DNA from 3 places in the Rahnella selenatireducens genome. Region 2 is predicted to be linked to each of the others. Evidence: predicted binding sites of a transcription regulator. Region 2 holds the regulator's gene; each other region holds the start of a gene.

Region 1 (8,066 bases), on a different contig from region 2:
GCATCGTGATAAGCCGTTAACGATTTATCATCATGACATTACTGACGTTTTCAGGAGTGCGCGGGAGTATTAACAGGGCGTGAATTCGGTAACGAACGGTAAAAAAGGTGACAGGCAATGTTCCTCCTCCGTGCGTGACGGAGGAGGAAAACAACTCAGGCTTCGATCAGGGTTTGCCCCAGATAGTGATTTTCGTCTTTGATGCCCGGCAGTGTGAAGAAGAAACCGCCGCCGACCGGCCGGATATACTCTTCCAGCGGCTCGCCGTTCAGGCGTTTTTGTACTGCCAGAAAACCTTTCTCGAGGTCATGCTGATAACAGACAAACAGCAGCCCCATTTCCAGTTGCCCGGAATTGGTGACGCCCAGCGAATAACTGTAGCCGCGACGCAGCATCAGGTTATCGTCGGTTTCTTTGGTGCGCGGATTGGCCAGACGAATGTGCGCATCCAGCGGGATCACCTTCCCTTCCGGATCTTTGCTGTAATCCGGCACATCATGCTCTTTTTCCATGCCCAGCGGCGCACCGGTTGCTTTGTGACGGCCAAAAATCGTCTGCTGTTCCTGAAGTGGCGTGCGGTCCCAGAACTCAACGTGGAACGGGATCAGACGCGCCGCCTGATAACTGCCGCCGGTCGTCCAGCCCGGTTCGCCCTGATCGGCAGTTACCCAGATGGCTTTGTCCATCAGCGGTTTATCTTTGGCATCCGGGTTCGCCGTGCCGTCCTTAAAGCCCAGCAGGTTAATCGGCGTTTCTTTGCCCTGGCTGCGCGCGGCGTGGGAAGAAATAAACCCGTCACGACGCCAGCGCACGCTAAGTAAATCCGGCGTGTACTTGATGATGTCGCGCAGCGCGTGAACCACGGTGTCGCTGTTATTGGCGCAAATCTGCAACAGCAAATCGCCGTGGCAGAGTTTGGCATCAAGGGAATCATTCGGGAAACGCGCCATACGCTGCAATTTATGCGGTTTGTGAGCGGCCAGCCCGAAGCGTTCATCAAACAGCGAATCGCCCACGGAAAGCGTCATGGTCAGGTTATCCGGGTAGATTTCCACGCCCATTACGCCCGAATCCATCGGCGGGAATTTTGGATCTACTGAAGGCGCCGTGCCGCCGGTGGTCAGAAATACAAAGCGGGTATCGAGCAGACGGAAAAGACGCTCGAGATCGGCTTTAGTGGTCGCGAGAACATCAAACGCCACCAGCATCATCGACGCCTGCTGCGGCGTTAAAATCCCCGCCTGATGTTCGCCGTAATAAGGCTGCTTGCCCCAGCGTTCATCGGGAGAAACGGTTCCTGGTGTGTACTCTTTTTTGGCACCCGGCGTTTTTTCTGCCTGCGCCCCGGCCGCGCCGCCAAGGGCAAATGCCCCGCCTAACAATCCCACGCCTTTCAGTAAACGGCGGCGTGAAGAAGAAGTCACGTCCAGTTGTACGGACTTATTATCGTTTTTATTGCTCATTGCTATGCCTTAAAGGTCAACACTCCTGCGAAAAGGTGGGGTCTTGCTCCTCCCCCTGCTAAGGGGGAGGTTGGGAGGGGGTATTGCAGGCGACTACAGTGTATCCATTAATACCCCACCCCAGCCCTCCCCTTCGCAGGGGAGGGAGCAAAGATTAATCTAAACCTAAAACGCCACGCAGCTTGGCCAGATCTTCTGCCAGCGTCGTGATCGGCCCTTTCATCGCATTACGGTCAGCGTCGGAGAGTTTCTCGTAGTTCTCGTAACCGTCTTTGGTTTTGTATTTATCCAGCAGGGTATCTACGGTTTTAAAGTTCGCGTCGATTTTATCCAGCAACGGTTTGTCGGCTTTTTCCAGCAGCGGACGCAGCAGGTTCACGATTTTCTGCGCGCCATCGAGGTTTGCACGGAAATCCCACAGGTCGGTGCGGCTGTAACGGTCTTCTTCACCGCTGATTTTGCTCGATGCGACTTCCTCGATAAGACCTGCCGCGCCGCCTACCACTTTGCTTGGCGGGAAGGTCAGCTCAGAAATACGTTTTTGCAGATCGACGGTGTCGGCATACAACTTGTCAGCAAACGGCTCAGTGCCTTTGGTGGTTTTGTCGGCGAACAGGATTTTCTCCAGACGGTGGAAACCGGTGAAGTTCGGGTCTTCGGCTTTCTTCTCGAAGTCATCTTCACGGGCATCGATGCTGCCGTCGAGATCAGAGAACAGCTCGGCGATCGGTTCGATACGTTCGTAGTAAACGCGGGTAGAGGCGTACAGCGCCTGCGCTTTCGCCAGATCGCCCTTCTTAATCGCATCCGTGAACGCTTTGGTGTGGGAAACCAGTTCAGCAACCTGCTGTGTTACATACACTTTGTATTCCGCAATCGGGCCAACCAGCGCCATGGCGTCAGGTTTTGCGGAGGTCGCCGCGCCTTCCGCCGTCACGGTCAGTTTGCCTTTCGGATTGCTCAGCAAGCCGCAGGTCATGTCGTATTCGCCGGGTTCCAGATTGGCGGTCATTTTCTGCGTGAAGCCCGGTGCCACGTTTTCACGTTCTTCCACCACCATCACGCCTTTCAGAATTTCCCATTCCAGGTTTTTCTGGCTGTTGTTATGGATAACAAACTGCGTTTTACCGGCGGGCACGGTCAGCGCCATCGGTTCACATTGCTTGTCGTTAACAGCAATTTTGACCTGACGGACATCAGCCGCCAGCACGTTAGCGCTCAGCGCAAAAGCGGGCAGTGACAGCAGCGCGACCTGTAAAGCTTTACGGCGAAACAGCGGGGATGAATATGACATGTACCACTCCGTGACAAACTGTGTGAAAAGAGAATGTATGAACAACAATATTGTTAAAAATCAGCGTTGTGTTTTTTGCCCGGCCGGAGCCGTGACGGCTGATTTTCCCTGCGGCATAAAGAACAGGAACAGCGCCGGGATCAGGTACAGGAAATACACTGCGACTTCACTGACGGTCGGCGCTTCCTGATAACCCAACATCCCTTCGAGCAACGTACCGAACAGAGAATGCGTGGACAAAATGGCGCTCAGATCGAAGGCGATATCCTGCATTCCGTTCCACAAACCGGCTTCGTGGAAAGCACGTATAGCACCCGCAGCCAGACCAGCCGCAACGAACAGAATAAACAGGCTGGTCCACTTGAAGAATTTGGCCAGATGCAGCTTCACGCCGCCGTAGTAAATCAGGAAACCCAGCACGATGGCTGCGCCCAGACCGAGTAACGCGCCGATGGGCGCTTCAATGCCGACATCCTGCTGAAACGCCGCCAGCAGGAAAAAGACCGATTCAAGCCCTTCACGCGCAACGGCGAAAAATACCATCGCCACCAGCGCCCAGCCCTGCCCGCGACCGGAGTTGAGCGCGTTATCAATCGCGCCTTCCAGATGCACTTTGATGGAACGCGACACCTTGCGCATCCAGAACACCATGTAGGTCAGAATGCACACCGCCACGACGGCCACGATACCTTCAAACAACTCCTGCTGCTTTTGCGGAAACTCGCCTGTGGTGGCGTTGATGAACAGCCCCAACGCCAGACACAGTGCCGCAGCAATGAACACACCAATCCAGACCACACCGAGCCACTGCCCGCGTTGCGTCCGTTTGAGGTAACTGGCGATCAGGCTGACAATCAGCGCCGCTTCGAGACCTTCGCGAAACATAATGAGAAACGGAACGAACATAGCGGAAACTCCCGAACCCTGAATTCTGAAAACTGACAGATACGTAAGGACTCTGTAAAGAAAGGTAAAAAGAAACGATATTGATTATCATTCTTGGAAAAAGAAATACAAGAGGTGACGGGCTCTTTTTTGAAACCTGTCGGGGAAATGCGCACGAAAAAACAGAAAACCGGGATCAGGGCGATCCCGGTTTGTAAGGATAATGCGGGGAAAATCAGAGGGTGTTGTATTCCGCTTCGGCAGCGTTGAAGCGTTCTTCTACTGCCACGGAAGGTTTACGCCCCATCAGGCTGATCACCCAGATGGCAATTGAAGCAAAGATAAAACCGGGAATAATTTCGTACAGTTCCGCCCAGCCGTAGCTTTTCCACAGAATCACCGTCGCGGCGCCGATGACCATGCCGGCCAGCGCGCCATTGCGGGTCATGCGTTTCCACATCACGGAAATCAGGATCACCGGCCCGAATGCCGCACCAAAACCTGCCCAGGCGTAGCTGACTAAACCGAGCACGCGGTTTTCAGGGTTGGCAGCCAGCGCAATCGCTACCAGCGCGACAACCAACACCATCGCACGACCAATCCACACCAGCTCACGCTGGCTTGCGCCTTTGCGCAGGAACGCTTTGTACAAATCTTCGGTAATGGCGCTCGAACATACCAGCAACTGGCAGCTCAGGGTGCTCATCACCGCCGCCAGAATCGCCGACAGCAAAATCCCGGCAATCCACGGGTTGAACAGGATTTTCGCCAGCTCGATGAACACGCGCTCGCCGTTTTGCGTCACGTTGCCCGCCATTGCCGGATTATTGCTGAAATACGCAATCCCGAAGAAGCCCACGGCAATCGTGCCTGCCAGACACAGAATCATCCACGTCATGCTGATACGGCGTGCGCTGCGGATAGTGTGATGCGAATCGGCAGCCATGAAACGCGCCAGAATATGCGGCTGGCCAAAATAACCCAGGCCCCAGCCCAGCAACGACAGGATCGCCACCAGATTCATATTCTTGAACATGTCGGTGTATTCCGGGTTTTTCGCCTGAATCACCATCATTGAGCTGTCAATGCCGCCGACCGCGAGAATGACGATCACCGGCGTCAGGATCAGCGCGAAAATCATCAGGCTGGCCTGCACGGTGTCAGTCCAGCTGACCGCCAGAAAACCGCCGATAAAGGTATAAATAATGGTCGCCGCGGCACCCGCCCACAGCGCGGTCTGATAAGACATCCCGAAGGTGCTTTCAAACAGACGCGCACCGGCGACAATCCCGGATGCGCAGTAAATAGTGAAGAACACCAGAATCACAATCGCCGAGATAATGCGCAGCAGTTTGCTGGAATCTTCAAAGCGGTGCGTGAAGTAATCCGGCAGCGTCAGCGCATTATTGTTGGCCTCGGTGTGAACGCGTAAGCGCCCCGCCACCAGCTTCCAGTTCAGATACGCGCCAATCGTGAGGCCGATGGCAATCCAGCTTTCGGAAATACCGGAAAGAAAAATCGCGCCCGGTAAACCCATTAATAACCAGCCGCTCATGTCTGACGCGCCGGCTGAAAGTGCCGTCACCACGCTGCCTAAACTGCGGCCACCCAGAATATAATCATCAAAGTTTTTGGTTCGTAAATACGCGATGAGCCCTATCAAAATCATCCCGAAAATATAAACACAAAACGTCACCAGCATCGGTGTGTTCATTGTCATGTTCTTCTCCACTTTCTTATTTTTTGCGATACGTGTTTGCAATGCAGGCCGGCATCTGTCTGTCCTGACACGCCTTTTTCAAAAGACGGCCAACATCATGCCGGGGCGAGATGATGGCTGAAACCCGCGAAGGATGCAGCATTACTCTCCATTTTTTTTCTTTTTCAGGGTACTTAATGTGGTTTTTATTCAAATTAACTGTCGGTCGCGATACTGGTTGAGTGATTGCCATATTTCAAATGTTTTAACATTTTGGATACTTAAAATTTACGATCCATCACATTTATCATGAGCGCGGGTTGCACGTTACATTTTCAAAAGTTGCACCTTAAACGCTGAGGTTATTAAGGCGGTTAGCGCTGAAAAGCTGCTTCCTCCACGTTGACTTCCTGTTAAAAATGCCAAATAAATCACATCAGGCACACTTCATGCATTAACAGGGTTGCACAAGGTTGCAACATAGAAGATATTGCTTGCCATAAAGATAATGAATTCACCTGAACCTTTTCATAGGGAGTGGTTACGCATGGGTATGACGACGATGGGCGTGAAGCTGGATGAAGGCACACGCGACAGGCTAAAAATTGCGGCACAGCAGATTGACCGCACGCCGCACTGGCTGATCAAACAGGCGATTTTTTCCTATCTGGAACGTCTGGAAAATGGCGATTCGCTCCCGGAGATCCCGGCGCTGAATGGCGCAGCGGCTGGCGACGCAGAAGATCCCGCCGGTCAACCGGTTCAGGAAATGCATCAGCCGTTCCTTGATTTCGCCGAGCAGATTTTGCCACAGTCGGTCAGTCGCTCAGCCATTACCGCCGCCTATCGCCGCCCGGAGCCGGAAGCCGTGTCCATGCTGCTCGAACAGGCCCGTCTGCCTGCCCCGCTCAACGACGCTGCTCTGAAACTGGCCGCCGACATCGCCACCAAACTGCGTAACCAGAAAAGTGCAAACGGCCGCGCCGGTATGGTGCAAAGCCTGTTGCAGGAATTCTCCCTGTCCTCACAGGAAGGCGTGGCGCTGATGTGCCTGGCCGAAGCGTTGCTGCGTATTCCCGATAAGCCAACGCGCGATGCGTTAATCCGCGACAAAATCAGCAACGGCAACTGGCATTCACATCTTGGCCGCAGCCCGTCACTTTTCGTTAACGCCGCGACCTGGGGTTTGCTGTTTACCGGCAAACTGGTGGCGACACACAATGAAGCCAGCCTGTCGAAATCCCTGAACCGGATTATCGGCAAAAGCGGCGAACCGCTGATCCGCAAAGGCGTGGACATGGCGATGCGCCTGATGGGCGAACAGTTCGTGACCGGCGAAACCATCGCAGAAGCGCTGGCTAACGCACGCAAACATGAAGAAAAAGGTTTCCGTTACTCCTACGACATGCTGGGTGAAGCGGCGCTGACCGAAAAAGACGCGCAGGCGTATTTGCAGTCTTATCAGCAGGCGATTAACGCGATTGGTAAAGCTTCAAACGGCCGTGGCATTTATGAAGGGCCGGGGATTTCCATCAAACTTTCCGCCCTGCATCCGCGCTACAGCCGTGCGCAGTACGAACGCGTCATGGACGAACTTTATCCGCGCCTGCTTTCCCTGACACTGCTGGCGCGCAGTTATGACATCGGCATCAACATTGACGCCGAAGAAGCCGACCGTCTGGAAATCTCACTCGATCTGCTGGAAAAACTCTGCTTTGAGCCGGAACTGGCGGGCTGGAACGGCATCGGCTTCGTTATTCAGGCTTACCAGAAACGCTGCCCAATGGTCATCGACTATCTGACTAATCTGGCGCAGCGCAGCCGTCGCCGCCTGATGATCCGCCTGGTGAAAGGCGCTTACTGGGACAGCGAGATTAAACGCGCCCAGATGGACGGGCTGGAAGATTATCCGGTTTACACCCGCAAGGTTTACACCGACGTTTCCTATCTGGCCTGCGCCCGCAAACTGCTGGCGGTGCCCAACCTGATTTATCCGCAGTTCGCGACGCACAACGCGCACACCGTGGCGGCAATTTATCAGCTGGCCGGTAACAACTATTATCCCGGCCAGTACGAATTCCAGTGCCTGCACGGGATGGGCGAACCGCTGTACGAACAGGTTGTCGGCAAAATCAGCGAGGGCAAACTGAACCGCCCCTGCCGCATTTATGCCCCGGTCGGCACGCATGAAACGCTGCTGGCGTATCTGGTTCGTCGCCTGCTGGAAAACGGTGCGAACACTTCCTTCGTTAACCGTATCGCTGACGCCACCTTGCCGATTGACGAACTGGTTGCCGATCCGGTTCTGGCCGTCGAAGCGCTGGCCGCCAGCGAAGGTCAGATAGGATTGCCGCATCCACGTATCGCGTTGCCGCGCAATTTGTACGGCGACAAACGCGTGAACTCTGCCGGACTGGATATGTCGAGTGAACACCGTCTGGCGTCGCTTTCCAGCGCACTGCTGCAAAGCGCCAGCCATCCGGTGAAAGCCCAGCCGATGATTGATGCGCAGACAGATGAAGGCGAATTCCTGCCAGTCTTTAACCCGGCTGAAAATGGCGATATCGTCGGTTACGTACGTGAAGCCACGCAGGACGAAATCAGCCGTGCGCTGGATGCGTCCACCGCAGCAGGTGCCATCTGGTTTGCGACGCCTCCCGAAGAGCGCGCCGCAATCTTGCAACGCGCCGCAGAATTGATGGAAGCGCAGTTGCAAAGCTTGCTT
Region 2 (8,066 bases):
TGATTTCCGCGAAGAAGCGAACAAGCAATACAAACGTCTGGTGCTGGGTAAAGAAGTTCGTCTGCGCAATGCGTATGTCATCAAAGCGGAACGCATTGAGAAAGATGCCGAAGGTAATGTGACGACGATCTTCTGCTCATACGACATCGAAACGCTGAGCAAAGATCCTGCCGATGGCCGCAAGGTGAAAGGTGTGATCCACTGGGTTTCCGCTACTGAAGGTAAACCGGCGGAATTCCGTCTGTATGACCGTCTGTTCAGCGTGGCAAACCCGGGCCAGGCAGAAGACTTCCTGACCACGATCAACCCGGAATCCCTGGTGATCGCGCACGGTTTCGTTGAGCCTTCTCTGGTGGCTGCACAGGCTGAAATCAGCCTGCAGTTCGAACGTGAAGGTTACTTCTGTGCTGACAGCCGTTATTCCAGCGTTGAAAATCTGGTCTTCAACCGTACCGTTGGCCTGCGTGATACCTGGGAATCTAAACCCGTCGCGTAAGTCACCGATGAATGATTGCTAAACGCAGCTCCGGCTGCGTTTTTTTATGTCAGAAATTCACGGAATTTTCTTTTTCATCGCGAATTAATGCATTTTTCATGTTTACTTTTTAGACTCTTCTTTCCGAATATCAGAGTGCTGAAACGTTTAAATTAATACGTTTTTTCCTTAATTAACTGTTTTAGTTATTGATTACCAGAGTCCACTGATTTGAACCTTCGCATTCCTTGTTTGTTACACTTTTTCATCTTTATGTGCACTTTGTCATACTTCAGCCATCAGGGTTTAATTACCCATTGATAATTCGCGTCGCGAAAAATACTCTTAATCCTGCTTTATACGGTTGCGCCTCTGGCGGCCGCTTTTAATACCCGTTTGGGTTTTGCACGTTTTTTAGTCAAAATGAGGAATTTCTATGCACAAGCACCTTAACAGGGGCAGGGGATCGGCTTACCTGAAACCTGTGATGTACACGCTGGCTGGCACTTTATTGGGCGGCGGAATGATGTTTCCTGAAGAGGCCAGAGCGGCTGGCTTTATTGATGATTCGACGCTGACCGGCGGTGTGTATTACTGGCAGCGCGAACGCGACCGCAAAGATTTGAACAAAACGAAAGAAGAAACCCGCCCTGACGGCACAAAAGTCACGGTGAATAATCCCGATTACGATAAATATGCCACCAACCTTTCACACGCGACCGCCAACCTGAACCTTGATTTCTCTTCCGGCTACGCCTGGGACATGTTCGGTATCGATCTCGCCGCATTTACCGCGATCGAATTAGCCGAAGCCAGCGACAGCGGTCACCCGAACGAAATCGCGTTCTCCTCTAAAAACCATGCGTATGACGAAGACTACTCCGGTGATAAAGGCGGCGTCAGCCTCTACAAAGCGGCCGGTAAATTCAAATATGGCGGATTCTGGGGCCATGCCGGTTACATTCAGCCCACTGGACAAACGCTGATCGCCCCGCACTGGAGCTTTATGCCGGGTACCTATCGCGGTGCCGAAGCCGGGTATAAACATGATTTTGGCGATCCGGGCGAACTGAGTTTCTCCTACATGTGGGCGGATGAATACAAATCGCCGTGGCATCTGGAAATGGATGATTTCCGCCAGAACGACAAGAAAACCGGTGTTTCCTATATACACTCGCTGGGTGCGAAATACGACTTCAAAAATGATCTCGTGCTGGAAGCGGCCTTCGGTCAGGCAGAAAGTTACGTCGATCAATACTTCGCCAAAGCGTCGTACAAAATTGATCTGATGGGCAATCCGCTCACTACCAGCTACCAGTTCTATGGCGCGGAAGATCGTATCAGCAACCAGAACGATCCCAACAGTCTGTATGACGGTTTGGCCTGGTTGCAGGCATTGACTTTCGGTTACACCACCGGTCAGTTCAACTGGCGTCTGGAAGGGACAATGGTCAAAGCTGAGGGAAATCAGGGTTATTTTTTACAACGCATGACCCCAACGTATTCTTCTTCTAACGGACGTCTTGATGTGTGGTGGGACAACCGTTCTGACTTCAACGCTAACGGCGAAAAAGCGGTTTACGCCGGTGTGTTATACGACCTGGCGAAATGGGATCTGCCGGGCTTCGCAGTGGGCGGTTCTTATGTTTATGCGTGGGATGCCAAACCGAGTACCAATCCAATCTATGATCAGAGCCAGCGTCTCAAAGAAAGCGCCTGGAGCCTTGATGCGCTTTACACCATTCAGGAAGGCCGCGCAAAAGGGACGCTGTTCAAACTTCATTACACCCAGTATGACAACCACTCGGATATCCCGAGCTGGGGAGGCGGTTACGGCAACATTTTCCAGGATGAAAAAGACGTGAAATTCATCGTTATCGCTCCATTCACTATTTTCTGAGGATACTAAACCGATGAATAAATTACTGATGATGGTTGTGACTTCCCTGTTACTGGCGGGTTGTGCGCCAACAGCTACGCAAACCGAAAATGCGAAACTGCGTCAGGCGTACAGCAGCTGCATCATTAAAGCAGAAGGCTCGCCGGATAAAGTGGCGTCGTGCCAGACGATCCTTGATGTTCTAAAACAGGAACAGGAGCACAAGCAGTTTGCCGAGCTGGAAACCGTGCGTGTAGTGGATTATCAGCGTTGTCTGACGGCGCGTAAAACCGGCGATGGTCAGGCTTACGCGGCAGACTGTGGCAAAATCTGGCAGGAAATTCGTTCTAACAATTCGCCAAAACCGGTGAATTAACCGGGCGCGAACGCTGCGCACCTATCGCAAGAAAAAACAAACCCCGGCTTGCCGGGGTTTGTTTTTTTATCCGTCGCCTGAATCGCAGGCACAAAAAAACCGCCTTTCAGCGGTTAATTTATTCGGACTGACCGTAGAGATTACTGTGCAGGTTTATCATTGTGCAAAGATTCATCTTCGCGACAATCGCCCGCCTCACAGTGGCCGTACAGATACAGACTGTGGTTGGTCAGTTTGATACCGTGTTTCTTCGCAATCTCGCGCTGACGGCCTTCAATATATTCGTCACGAAATTCAATAACGCGGCCGCAATCCAGGCAGATCAGGTGATCATGGTGATGTTGTTGGGTCAGTTCGAAAACAGACTTGCCGCCTTCGAAGTTATGACGGGTAACGATACCGGCGTCATCAAACTGGTTCAGAACGCGGTAAACCGTCGCCAGGCCAATTTCTTCACCCATATCAATCAGTTGTTTGTACAGATCTTCCGCACTAACGTGATGACCTTCCGGCGCTTGCAGCACTTCCAGGATTTTGAGGCGCGGAAGCGTGACTTTTAAGCCGGCTTTCTTCAGTGCGGTGTTGTTGTCAGTCATGCGGATTCAGTCCTGTTACTATGTGCTAATCAAGTTGAGGCATGCAGCCTGTGGCATCGGCGGCACAAAAATTTGTCGCTTAAGGATTCTTCGCTTTTGAGACGTGTGCCGATCCTCAAAAACGTAGCCTGTTAATAAAGATCACAAAATGCCTGTCACATTCGATAATGCAACGACTTGATCAATAGGAAAACAGATGAGCTCAGTGTACCTTGATACCACTGAAAGTTACAATTTTGTAGCGGTTAAATTGTTAATTTCAGTAATAGTTTGGCCCTTCAATTGTAGAATAAATCCTCAGGGCCAACAGGGTTTTTAGCCAATAATTTCTGAAAGGCTCAGCTCTTCTGTGATCTGTTTGACCCACGTATCAACACGTTCGTTGGTCAGTTCCGGCTGACGGTCTTCGTCAATTGCCAGTCCGATGAAGTGCTTATCATCAGCCAGACCTTTAGACGCTTCGAAGTGATAGCCTTCAGTTGGCCAGTGGCCCACAATCACCGCGCCGCGTGGTTCGATGATGTCACGCACAGTACCCAGCGCATCGCAGAAGTATTCGGCATAGTCTTCCTGATCGCCACAGCCAAACAGCGCGACCAGCTTACCTTCGAAATCTATCTCTTCCAGCGTCGGGAAAAAGTCGTCCCAGTCACACTGCGCTTCACCGTAATACCAGGTTGGAATTCCGATCAGCAAGATATCGAATTTTTCCAGATCCTCTTTGCTGCTCTTCGCAATGTCATGCACCTCTGCAACATCTTTACCCAATTGCTTTTGGATCATTTTCGCGATGTTTTCGGTGTTACCTGTATCGGATCCAAAGAAGATACCTACTACGGCCATAAGATTACCTAACCTCTTGTTCTCAATGAAGTGCTCTGCATTGCAGGCAATAATAACGCAGATGATAGCAAACTCGCGAGGCGGAGAATATGTTTCAGCTCGCCTTCTTAACTGGTGGATAAGTTTATCGGCCAATCTTTTTAAGTGTTATCGCCTTCGTGTGCTTTGAATAACCTCAGGCTTATTGAGGTCAAAAGCAAAATTAAGAAATATGTTCTCACAATACTAAATTTTGAGAACAACCCGCCGATAGATGAAGCGAGAGGAATCTCAACATAATAAAGAAATCGATGCCCGGAGAGGTGTTCAAACATGTCCGGGGGCGAAAGCCTGCTGGCTACCTGTCTTGATTCTCCGCATCCCCGTCAATCCTCAGACCAGAAACAACCTTGTTTCGAGAGAGGCATATCGTGCAGTTTTTAAAAAATATCACCATCAGGGCCGCATTATTAACGATTTTAGGCATTTTCTGCGTCATGTGGGCAGGTGTCTCCCTTTACACCGTTACCTCACTGAATACGCTGACACAAAATACGAAGAACAGTACCGAACTGGTCAACAATATGGCGCTGATCAGCAAAGGAAATGATCAGTATTTTCGTACCGTGACACGCTTAAGCCGTGCCGTCTCACAACTTCAGGCCGATCCGTCAAAAGGGCCGGAAATTTTTGATACGGCAAAGCAATCCCTCGATGGCCTTTCTCAGGCACTGGCGAGTTTCAAAACGGCTCCGCATCCGGGGCTGGATGAGGCTTCGGTTCAGGAACTGGTCTCCAGTTGGGAGAGTCTGGTTACGCAGGGCGTTACGCCGTTGTATGCGGCGGCCGTCGGCAAAAATTTCGATGCCTATAATCAGCTCTCAAACGATGCTGTTCCTGCCCTGAGCCGTAACTTTGGTGTGTCCATGACCAAAGTCAGCGGGCAGATTGCAGTCGATTTTGAAGCAGCGCAGACCAAATCTAACCATCTGACTTATTACAGCAAAGTTATTCTGCTGACGGCTTTTTCTCTCGGCCTGCTTATTTTGCTGCTGACCGACCGTTATCTGGTGATGGCGCTGGTGAAACCGCTGGATAAAATTCGCGATCACTTCGCCGTGATTGCAAGCGGCGACCTGACGCATTACCTGGAAGAGTTCGGCAAAAACTGTGCGGGTAAATTGATTCCGCTGCTCAACGTGATGCAGTCCAGTCTGGAAAATACCGTTCAGACCATCCGCAATTGCACCAACCACATCTATCAGGGCGCGTCAGAAATCTCAGCCGGGAATAACGATCTGTCTTCCCGTACCGAAGAACAGGCATCCGCACTGGAAGAAACGGCAGCCAGTATGGAAGAGCTGACGGCCACGGTAAAACACAATGCGGACAACGCGCATCACGCGAGCCAGCTGGTGATGGAAGCGTCTTCTACCGCGCAGAAGGGCGGTAACATTGTGGCTGACGTCGTCAGCACCATGAAAGATATCTCAGGCAGCTCGAAGAAAATTGCGGAAATCACTTCTGTTATCAACAGCATTGCCTTCCAGACCAATATTCTGGCGCTGAATGCCGCGGTAGAAGCTGCGCGCGCAGGCGAGCAGGGGCGTGGTTTTGCGGTGGTCGCCAGTGAAGTGCGTAACCTGGCACAGCGCAGTGCGCAGGCGGCGAAAGAAATCGAATCGCTGATTAGCGAATCCGTTTCCCGCGTTGACAGCGGCTCTAAACTGGTAGAAAACGCCGGGCAGACAATGAACGAAGTGGTGCGCTCAATTACGCATGTCACCGATATCATGGCGGAAATCGCTTCGGCGTCTGATGAGCAGAGCAAAGGCATCAGCCAGGTTGCCGTTGCGGTGACACAAATGGACAGCGTAACGCAGCAAAACGCCGCTCTGGTGGAAGAAGCTTCGCATGCCGCGGTCTCTCTGGAAGAGCAGGCTTCATTACTGAACAACGCTGTTGCGACGTTCAAACTCAAAGACAGCATCACGAATGTCGGAAAACGACCCGCGAGCGCGGTTTCTCAGCCGTTGTTACGGCCTGCAACCGGTGTAATGACATCGAAAAGCAGTGAAAACTGGGAAACGTTCTGAGGTGAGAGTTAAGCAGTAAAAGGTAAGAAAACAGGCGGATAACCGGAAGGTTATCCGCTTTTTTATCAGCCTTCCTGACCGTTAAGATGCGACAGCAACATCTCTTCAATCAGTTCGCTACGACTGATATTGCGTTCTTCTGCCAGCTTATTGAGGGTATCAACAGCATCGGCGTTCATTTTCAGCTCTACGCGACGCAGACCACTCGCTTTATCGCGGCGTAACTGGTTGCGCTTGTTGATCCTGAGCTGTTCATCACGGGAAAGCGGATTAGTTTTTGGACGCCCCGGACGGCGGTCATCTGCGAACAGATCAATCGTCGTGCGATCCAGTTGTTCTTTTGCCATAGGTAGCGGTACAACCAGGGAAGTTTTTACATCGGAAAACGGCAAGCCGATTCCTGACGAGCGTTTCACACATTTCGGGCTAAGAAACCCTGACCCAATTTACCCCCCGCAACTCGACCTGAGTAAAACGGGGCGGCAAAATTATAGCGCGCAATCATACACTGGCGCGCCTGGGGTTCACAACGCTTAATAGCCCTGATTTCATGTTAACTTTCGAAGTTGTGCAGACTTTTTGCACAATTTATCCCCAGGATGTTAAACAGCAGGCGAATCGATGAAACGATGCACAGCGCGCAGGACGGCGTCAGGTTTTTCTGCATGCACCCAATGACCCGCTCCGGCGACCACATAGGCTTTTGCCCGTGGAAACTGTCGGCCAATATCTTCGCGATACGCATCCTGCACATAAGGGGAATCCCCACCGCGGATGAACAACGCCGGGCGATCCCACGCCGGAACTTCCTCCCAGCCGACAATTTTTGCATACTCGCTCAGCAGAACCGGCACATTGAAGCGCCATTCGCCCTGCTGGAAAGATTTCAGCAGAAACTGAATCACGCCATCTTCCTTTATATACTGATGCATACATTCGGTGGCAGAAGTACGGTCGCGCAATCCGGCATCGGTGACGGCGTTAATCGCAGCGAAAATCTCATCGTGACGACGGACGTGATAATCCACCGGCGCAATATCAATGGCGATGAGCTTTTCGATTCTGTCGGGGATGAGAGCCGTCAGCGCCATAGCCGCTTTTCCCCCCATAGAATGGCCAATTACGATGAATTTTTGGAAACCCACTTCATCCAGCGTTTCCATTAAATCCTGCGCCATCGAGGCGTAAGACATCTCCGGTGAACGCCAGGATTGCCCGTGATTACGCAAATCAACTTGCAACACTCTATGCTGTTGTTTCAGGTCGCGGGCGAGCACGCCCAGATTATCAAGGGTTCCGAACAATCCGTGGATCAGGAGAACCGGCAGCGCATCGCTGCCAGCGACTTCAGGTTCATGCACGCGATAATGTAATTTCATGGCGAAGTTCATACAGATAAACAATCTCATTAGGTTATCATGAGTGGCGGATAATTTTTAAAACGGAAAGTTTTCTGCCAGATGCCTGAGCGGGATTTGACTACCGGGAACGAAGCGGGCCGGAGCCAGCATGCAGCAAAATCGGTAAGTAGTCTGGATTTTGCTTCGCGGCGCAATTCCCCTGTTTGTTACTGCGTAGAAATTTGTATAATCCTTTTGAATGAATTTAGTAGAAAAAACAGTACTGGATAAAGATGAAAACTATTGAGGTTGACGAAGAACTCTACCGCTACATTGCCAGCCACACACAAGCCATCGGTGAGAGTGCGTCTGATATTTTGCGCCGTATGTTGAAGTTTACTGCCGGTCAGACCGCTCCTGCCGCGCCAGTAACACCAGTCGTTATTGCTGGAACTGTCGCGCAGGAAAAACCTGTCACCGCT
Region 3 (8,066 bases), on a different contig from region 2:
CTGATTTATGACGTGAATAATCAGATGGAGGCGCTGCTGAAACCGACCCCCAATCAGGTGCATTACCGTGTGCTGGAAGGCGGGCACGACGCGCTGTGGTGGCGCGGAGGTTTGCTCGACGGCCTCTGCAGTCTGTGGGATGAGACACAGTGGGCCGCCGGGGATCCTTCGTCAAACGGCAAAATTACCGAGCGGAATAATTAACGGCGTATGTGACACCGGGCAGTCGATGATTGAGCAACGCAATCCGAAAACCTGCTCAATCAGTTCCGGCGTCACGATATCGGCAGGCGCGCCTTCTGCGAGGATTTTTCCGTCGCGCATGGCGATAAGATGCCCGGCGTAGCGGCAGGCCTGATTCAGATCGTGCAGCACGACGACCAGCGTCCGACCATTTTCCTGATTCAGGCGACACATCAACTCCATCAAATCAATCTGATGAGCGATATCCAGCCAGGTCGTCGGCTCGTCCAAAAGCAGCAGCGGCGTTTGCTGCGCCAGCACCATGGCAATCCACACCCGCTGGCGCTGACCGCCGGACAGTGAATTCACCGTGCTTTCCGCCAGTTCATAAACACCGGTTGCCCGCATCGCGTCATCGACAGCCTGTGTGTCCTGCACATTCCAGCGGCTGAACAGATTCTGGTGCGGATAGCGCCCGCGACCGACCAGATCGGCCACCGTGATATCGCCCGGCGCGGTCGAACTTTGCGGTAATAAGCCCAGCCGTTTTGCCACGTCTTTCGTGCCGTAATCGCCAATCAGTTTTCCGTCGAGAAAAACCGTGCCGGACTGCGGCTGCATCAGGCGGCTCAGCGTACGTAATAACGTCGATTTTCCGCAGGCGTTAGGCCCGATAATCACCGTCAGTTTTCCTTCCGGAATCGACACCGACAAATCCCGTGCGATGACTTTTTTGTCGTAACCGAGCGTCAGGTTCTGCGCATACAGCGGTGAAAAATGTTCAGTCTTCATGAGCGGCGGGACTCCCGGATGAGCAAACCAATCAGATAAATACCGCCGAGACTGACGGTGAGCACGCCGACGGGCAGTTGATAAGGCAGGAAGAGACGCTGCGCCGCGACGTCAGCCGCGAGCAGCAGCAGTGCGCCGGTCAGTGCGGCAAAAAATAACGCGTGCTGCTGGCTGGCGCACAGGCGGCGAGAAATCTGCGGTGCCACCAGCGCGATAAAGGAAATGGGCCCGGCCAGCGCCGTTGCAGCGGCGGTTAGTGCCACGCCCGCCAGCATCAGCAGCAGACGCGAACGTTCCACCGGGACACCCAGCGCGCACGCGGAATCGTCACCCATTTCCAGCAGACGCATTCGCGAGGAAAGCTGCCGGGTGAGGAACAGCGCCACGACAATCAGGGCGATCACCGGCAGGCTTTTTTCCCACGTAATCCCGTTGAGCGAACCCGCATGCCATAACCCGGCGGTGAGCGCAGATTCCAGCGACGCGTTGATAATCAACCAGGTATTGCCCGCAATCAGCAGCGCTCGCACGCCGATACCGAGAATAATCAGGCGGAAGGTTTCGACGCCCTGACGCCATGCCAGCGCATAAACCAGCAGCGCACTGACAATGCCTCCGGCCATGGCGCCAATCAGGGTTTCACCCGCGCTGGCGTTGAATAACACGATGGACAGCAAAACGCCGCTGTAGGCGCCGGTGTTAAAACCGATGACGTCCGGGCTGCCCAGTGGATTGCGCAGCAGCGACTGGAAAATCGCACCGCTGACGGCCAGCGCTGCGCCGAGGACCAGCGCCATCACCACGCGCGGCAGACGCCACTGAGTCACAATGATGTGCAGATTTTTCGGACCATCGCCGAGCAGGGCGCTGACGACCTGAGCCGGTTTCAGCGCCAGCGCGCCGCTGCCCAGCGCAAATATCGCCAGTAAGAGTGTGCATAAAGCTAACGCCAGCGCCGTCAGAAATGGCCGCGAAATTAGCGTGTTTCTTTTCAGCGTGCGGGATTCAGATTCTCTCTGGCTCATGGCTAACCTCTGCGCAATCCGCCGGGGCGGCGAACCAGAAAAATAAGCACCGGCGCGCCGATAAAGGCGACGACGACAGAAACCCGCAACTCACCGGTGACCAGAAGCCGCCCGGCGATATCCGCCGCAAGCAACAGCGTTGGCGTGAGAACCAGCGTCCACGGCAACAGCCAGCGGCGATCCGCACGACAAATCCAGCGCGCCATATGCGGCACCATCAGGCCCACAAATGCGACGGGGCCGACGGCCGCTGTCGCGCTGCCGCATAACAGCGTGATGGCCAGTAATCCCAGCAGCTGGGTCGTGATGATTTTAGTGCCCAGCGCGGTCGCCAGTTCACTGCCCATCGTCAGATTATTCAGGGAGCGGGTCATCAGCAAACTGAGGAAAATGGCGAAAAGGATCGGCGGTGTGACGGTACGGATCACCGCCATATTGCGGATATCCAGCGAACCGGCCTGCCAGAAGCGCAGCTGATCGTAAACCTGCGGATTCAGCAGGGAAATTCCCGATGAGAACCCTTCCAGAACGGCCGCCAGCGCAACGCCCGCCAGCGTGAGACGAACGGGATCCAGCCTACCGCGCCCGAGTGCGCCAATCATGGCGACCAGCAGCGTCGCTGATAAGGCTCCGGCAAACGAGAACCACAGATAACCGCTGACATCTGTGGCACCAAAGAAGGCAATCCCGAGAACGACCGCAAACCCGGCGCCGGCGTTAACGCCAAGAATACCAGGGTCGGCCAGCGGATTTCGGGTCAGGATTTGCATCAGCGCGCCTGATAATCCGAGCGCCATTCCCGCCAGTAAACCTGCCAGCGTTCTCGGCAGACGGGCGTCGGTTACGATCACGCAGTCAGCGCTGGCGCAGTGCCCGTTGAGTGCTGAGATTACTGTGCTGAGTGAAAGAGGTTTCGCGCCCAGCAACAGACTCAGCGCCATCATCAGAGCAAGCAGCAGCACGGCAAACAGTATTCTGGTGGCCTGTCGCGAAAACTGCCCCGGCGATGAAACGCGGGGCGCAGGAATTGCGTGCATAAGACGAGGCATCAGCGGGCGGCGAACAGGGTTTCAAGCTGCGTCAGCATGTTGCTGGCGCTGTAATAATCCAGCCTGAAAGTGTCATCACCCATCGCATAAACGTGCCTGCCTTCTACGGCAGGTAATTTCGCGAGGAAAGGATTGCTCAGCAGGCGCTCCGAGTCGCTTTGACTGGCGGAGAACAGCAGAAGGGTCTGGCCGTTCAGCGCGTCCGGCATTTTCTCGCCGGAAAGCTGAATGATGTCATGACGTTTGCCCTGACTCAGGCTGGCGGCGATATTCAAAGGCACCAAGGCCATTTTAAACCCTAACTCTTGCAGCAACTGTCCCTGCGGCGAGGCGGGGGTCCAGAGATTTGCTGTTTTGCCATCGGCGCTGTAAACCAGTGCAGAAACAGGCTGTGGCGGCAGTTTCATGGCTTTTTTTAATGCGGTTTCGCGCGCCTCAAACCGGGCAATAACGGCAGCAGCATCGGCTTCCTTGCCGGTTGCCTGACCTAATTCCTTCGCCAGATCCTGCCAGCTTTTGTCGTCATAATTAACCACCATGGCCGGCGCAATCGCGGAAAGCTGATCATAAAGCTTCAGGGCGGAATCACCGCCGGTGGCAGCAATAATAATTAAGTCTGGAGCCTGACCGGCAATGGCTTCGGCATTCGGTTCACCGATGTACAGACGTTCAACTCCGCGTTGTTTCGCGACATCTCCCCACTGGCGGAAGAAGCCCTGCTGATCGGCAAATCGGCTGTTTGGCCCGGAAGCCCCGCTGGCAATCACAGGCGCGTTGATGGCCAGTAATGTCCCCGTGACCGTTACGCTGGTAGACACAATTCGCTGAGGAGGTTGCTGCAATGTGAGGATGCCATGCGAAGTTTTTATCTCGCGAGGCCAGCCTTCCGCAAAGGCGTGAGTGCTGAAAATCAGTGATAAAAACAGCCCGGCGATCCCTGCAAAAATGCGAAAACCAGCGCTAATCATTGGATCCATTCCCTAATCTTTAATGTTAATGGTTCTCATTATTATATTTGAGCGAGGCGGGGTCAATCGCGGGAGGGGGAGAATAAGGGTAAAGGTCTGGTTAAGAAGGGAGTTATGGAAACAAAAAAACCACTTCTTGCGAAGTGGCTTAATCGTTTGAATCTGAAACCAAAATTTGGTGGCCCTTGCTGGACTTGAACCAGCGACCAAGCGATTATGAGTCGCGTGCTCTAACCAACTGAGCTAAAGGGCCGAGGTGCGGGATTATACGGTAAACCTTGCTTACAGGTCTATATGTGTTCGGTTCGTATGCGCGTTTTGTGCACAGTTCTAGTATGTTGTGTTCGCGGACTTTTTTACCCATAACTCGAGCAAATACGTCTTAGGAAAACATTATGCTTACAGATATCCTCGTGGAGGATCTCCAGGTTGTATTTTGCGGCATTAATCCCGGTCTTTCTTCTGCTCACAAAGGGTATCCTTTTGCTAATGGCAGTAACCGTTTCTGGAAAGTCATTCATCAGGCGGGATTTACCGGGCGTCAGTTAGCGCCGCAAGAGTGGCTGCAGTTGCAGGAATTCGGTTGTGGTATCACGGCGTTAGTGGCGCGTCCGACGGTGGAAGCCAGCGAGCTGAAAAGTGATGAATTGCGTGATGGCGGTGAGGTTTTAAAAGAGAAAATCTTGCGTTATCAGCCGCGTGCGTTAGCCATTCTGGGTAAACAAGCTTTCAGTAAAGCGTTTGGCATCAGCAAAGTGAACTGGGGACATCAGGCTCTGAAAATTGGCCGGACTGAGGTCTGGGTTTTGCCGAATCCCAGCGGGCTGAACCGCGCAACGCTCGATGAGCTGGTCGCTTCATATCGTGAACTGTACGCGTCACTGAATCCCTGAACTTCTGGCGAGTCCGGATAAAAAAGCCCCGCCATTTCCAGAGAAAGGCGGGGCTTTTTAACGGCTGACAGCCTGATGACGATTAATCGTCCAGGAAGCTGCGCAGCACTTCGGAGCGGCTTGGGTGGCGCAGTTTACGCAACGCTTTCGCTTCGATCTGACGGATACGTTCACGGGTAACGTCGAACTGTTTGCCCACTTCTTCCAGCGTGTGGTCAGTGTTCATGTCGATACCAAAACGCATACGCAGAACTTTCGCTTCACGTGCGGTCAGGCCAGCAAGAACGTCGTGCGTAGCAGAACGCAGGCTTTCAGACGTTGCAGAATCCAGTGGCAGCTCGAGGGTAGTATCCTCAATAAAATCACCCAGATGCGAATCTTCATCGTCGCCGATTGGCGTTTCCATGGAGATTGGCTCTTTCGCGATTTTGAGCACTTTACGGATTTTGTCTTCCGGCATCAGCATACGCTCAGCCAGCTCCTCCGGCGTAGGTTCGCGGCCCATCTCTTGCAGCATCTGACGGGAAATACGGTTGAGTTTGTTAATTGTCTCAATCATATGTACCGGGATACGGATGGTACGCGCCTGGTCAGCGATGGAGCGGGTGATAGCCTGACGGATCCACCATGTCGCATAAGTTGAGAACTTATAACCACGTCGATATTCAAACTTATCAACGGCTTTCATCAGGCCGATGTTACCTTCCTGGATCAGGTCGAGGAATTGCAGACCACGGTTGGTGTATTTCTTCGCGATAGAAATAACCAGACGTAAGTTTGCTTCAACCATCTCTTTCTTCGCGCGACGGGCTTTCGCTTCGCCGATCGACATGCGACGGTTGATATCTTTAACCTGTTCGATAGTCAGGCCGGTTTCTTCTTCGATCTGACGCAGTTTCATCAGACCGCGTTGTACGTCTTCGGTCACTTCTTTCAGCTTCTCAGACCACGGTTTACCCATAGCCAGAGCGGCATCAAACCAGGTATCGCTGGTTTCGTTACCGGCGAACAGATTGACGAAGTTTTTCTTCGGCATTTTGCACTGTTCAACGCACACTTTCATGATCAGACGTTCCTGAGCACGAACGCGATCCATCATGGAACGCATGCTGTTAACCAGGAAATCGAACTGTTTTGGCACCAGACGGAACTGCTTGAACACGTCAGACAGTTTCAGAATTTCTTCTGCTGCGCTCTTGTGGCTACGGCCGTTTTTCTTGATGACCAGACGCGTCGCTTCATGCTGTTCACGCAGTTCGGTGAACTTCTGGCGGGCCAGTTCCGGGTCGATGCTGTTGTCGTCTTCAGCATCGTCGTCTTCATCTTCGTCTTCGTCGTCATCATTCTGCTCTTCTGTGGTCAGTTCAGAACCCACGTGAGTTGCAGTTGGCGCGATTTCTTCTTCGGCGTTAGGGTCAACAAAACCGGTGATCAGGTCAGACAGACGAACTTCGCCTGCTTCAACACGGTCATATTGCTCTAACAAATAAGTGATAGCTTCAGGATATTCAGCAACGGAGCACTGAACCTGATTGATACCGTCTTCGATACGTTTAGCGATGTCGATTTCGCCTTCACGGGTCAGAAGTTCAACGGTACCCATCTCGCGCATATACATGCGCACAGGGTCGGTGGTACGGCCAATTTCAGATTCAACGCTGGAAAGTACCTGCGCCGCCGCTTCTGCAGCGTCTTCGTCGGTATCAGGGCGGTTTTCGGCCAGCATCAAATCATCGGCGTCAGGCGCTTCTTCAAGAACCTGAATGCCCATGTCGTTAATCATCTGGATGATGTCTTCGATCTGGTCGGAATCGACGATATCTTCCGGCAGATGGTCATTGACCTCAGCATAGGTCAGATAGCCTTGCTCCTTACCACGGGTGACAAGTAGCTTAAGCTGTGACTGCGGGTTTTGCTCCATAAGACGGTATCCACACTTCAGAGTATTTGGGTTGGTGTCGGTCGGGTAACATCGCCAACAATAACGTTAGGGGCGTTTATTGTGCCGCGGCCCACCAGGGCGGCTCTGCGCAGGGCCATGCCCCGCTATATATCGGCACTTAAGCCGTGTTTTCTGTGATAACGCTTCACGCGCTATCATTAATGTTCTTATTTTTTAAGACTTCCTCGCGAGTACCTGGTTCAGGGAACTGACTTCTGTGCGTTCCTCCGGACTCAGGCCATGCGTCCTGGCTTTTGCTATCAGGGTTTCAAGCCGCTGCTCTAAAATAGAGTCATACAGGCTGGCTAGCGTGGCACGAAATTCCTCTTCGACCATCTCCTCTACGATCATGTGGTTCCATGTCGCCAGAGTTTCAAGTTGCTGGTAGAACTTATTGTCACGATAAAGTTCCAGTAATTGGCCTGTTGTCAGCCCCGGCTGGGCTAAGCAAGTGGTAACTAACTCGCTGAACAGATCCAATCCTGGTTGCTTCGCTTGCTCCAAACCTTGCAGCGAGGGTATAAGTGTAGCCAGTTGTGGGTTTTGTACCAGTAACCCTATAAGTATACGCATGGTTGTGCGTTTTAGCTGGGGGGCCTGGTAGACATTGCTCCCTTCTGCCTGTTTAGGCATCAGCTTTTCCAACTGGCTGTCATCTAAAATGCCGAGCTTATTCCCTAATTGCTGACGCAAATACATCCGTAACGTTTCACCGGGAACCTGGCGGATCAGCGGCAATGCCAGCATGCTCAATTTGGTCCGCCCGTCAGGGCTGCTCAAATCAACCTGCGGCATCAGCGAATCAAACAGGAAAGTGGAAAGCGGCATCGCCTGCTCCATCCTTTGTTCGAACACTTCTTTGCCTTCTTTACGCACCAGCGTGTCCGGATCTTCGCCGTCGGGTAAAAACATAAAACGCAGCTGACGCCCATCGTTGAGATACGGCAATGCCGTTTCCAGTGCGCGCCACGCGGCTTCACGCCCCGCGCGGTCACCGTCATAACAACAAACGATGTTATCCGTGCTGCGGAACATCAGCTGAATGTGGTCCGCCGTCGTAGAGGTTCCCAGCGACGCAACGGCATAATCGATGCCGAACTGCGCCAGTGCGACGACGTCCATATACCCTTCAACGACCAGCAAACGCGCCGGGGAAGGGGCTTTCAGCTGTGCTTCATACAGGCCATACAACTGGCGGCCTTTATGGAAAATCT

The links. Region 2 encodes Fur, which represses iron uptake genes when iron is present. Its sites were predicted from a motif close to ATAATAATGAGAACNACTATCAA; they were not measured.
Region 1: the regulator Fur is predicted to act here: its motif matches at 3,738-3,760, upstream of efeU (iron uptake transporter permease EfeU).
Region 3: the regulator Fur is predicted to act here: its motif matches at 4,040-4,062, upstream of fepB (Fe2+-enterobactin ABC transporter substrate-binding protein).

Annotation. Positions count from the first base shown of each region.
Region 1 is NZ_JBKEZJ010000005.1:137,559-145,624, reverse strand. Features, by position in the region: gene efeB (iron uptake transporter deferrochelatase/peroxidase subunit) at 156-1,463, opposite strand; gene efeO (iron uptake system protein EfeO) at 1,618-2,757, opposite strand; gene efeU (iron uptake transporter permease EfeU) at 2,818-3,663, opposite strand; gene putP (sodium/proline symporter PutP) at 3,878-5,362, opposite strand; gene putA (trifunctional transcriptional regulator/proline dehydrogenase/L-glutamate gamma-semialdehyde dehydrogenase) at 5,889-8,066, shown strand, end outside.
Region 2 is NZ_JBKEZJ010000001.1:425,735-433,800, reverse strand. Features, by position in the region: gene glnS (glutamine--tRNA ligase) at 1-496, shown strand, start outside; gene chiP (chitoporin ChiP) at 963-2,375, shown strand; gene chiQ (ChiQ/YbfN family lipoprotein) at 2,389-2,730, shown strand; gene fur (ferric iron uptake transcriptional regulator) at 2,871-3,326, opposite strand; gene fldA (flavodoxin FldA) at 3,642-4,169, opposite strand; gene ACLBVC_RS02085 (methyl-accepting chemotaxis protein) at 4,580-6,244, shown strand; gene ybfE (LexA regulated protein) at 6,310-6,591, opposite strand; gene ybfF (esterase) at 6,847-7,635, opposite strand; gene seqA (replication initiation negative regulator SeqA) at 7,878-8,066, shown strand, end outside.
Region 3 is NZ_JBKEZJ010000031.1:2,438-10,503, reverse strand. Features, by position in the region: gene fes (enterochelin esterase) at 1-204, shown strand, start outside; gene ACLBVC_RS24315 (ATP-binding cassette domain-containing protein) at 172-975, opposite strand; gene fepG (iron-enterobactin ABC transporter permease) at 972-2,000, opposite strand; gene fepD (Fe(3+)-siderophore ABC transporter permease) at 2,003-3,037, opposite strand; gene fepB (Fe2+-enterobactin ABC transporter substrate-binding protein) at 3,049-4,017, opposite strand; tRNA gene ACLBVC_RS24295 (tRNA-Ile) at 4,194-4,270, opposite strand; gene mug (G/U mismatch-specific DNA glycosylase) at 4,413-4,910, shown strand; gene rpoD (RNA polymerase sigma factor RpoD) at 4,993-6,831, opposite strand; gene dnaG (DNA primase) at 7,027-8,066, opposite strand, start outside.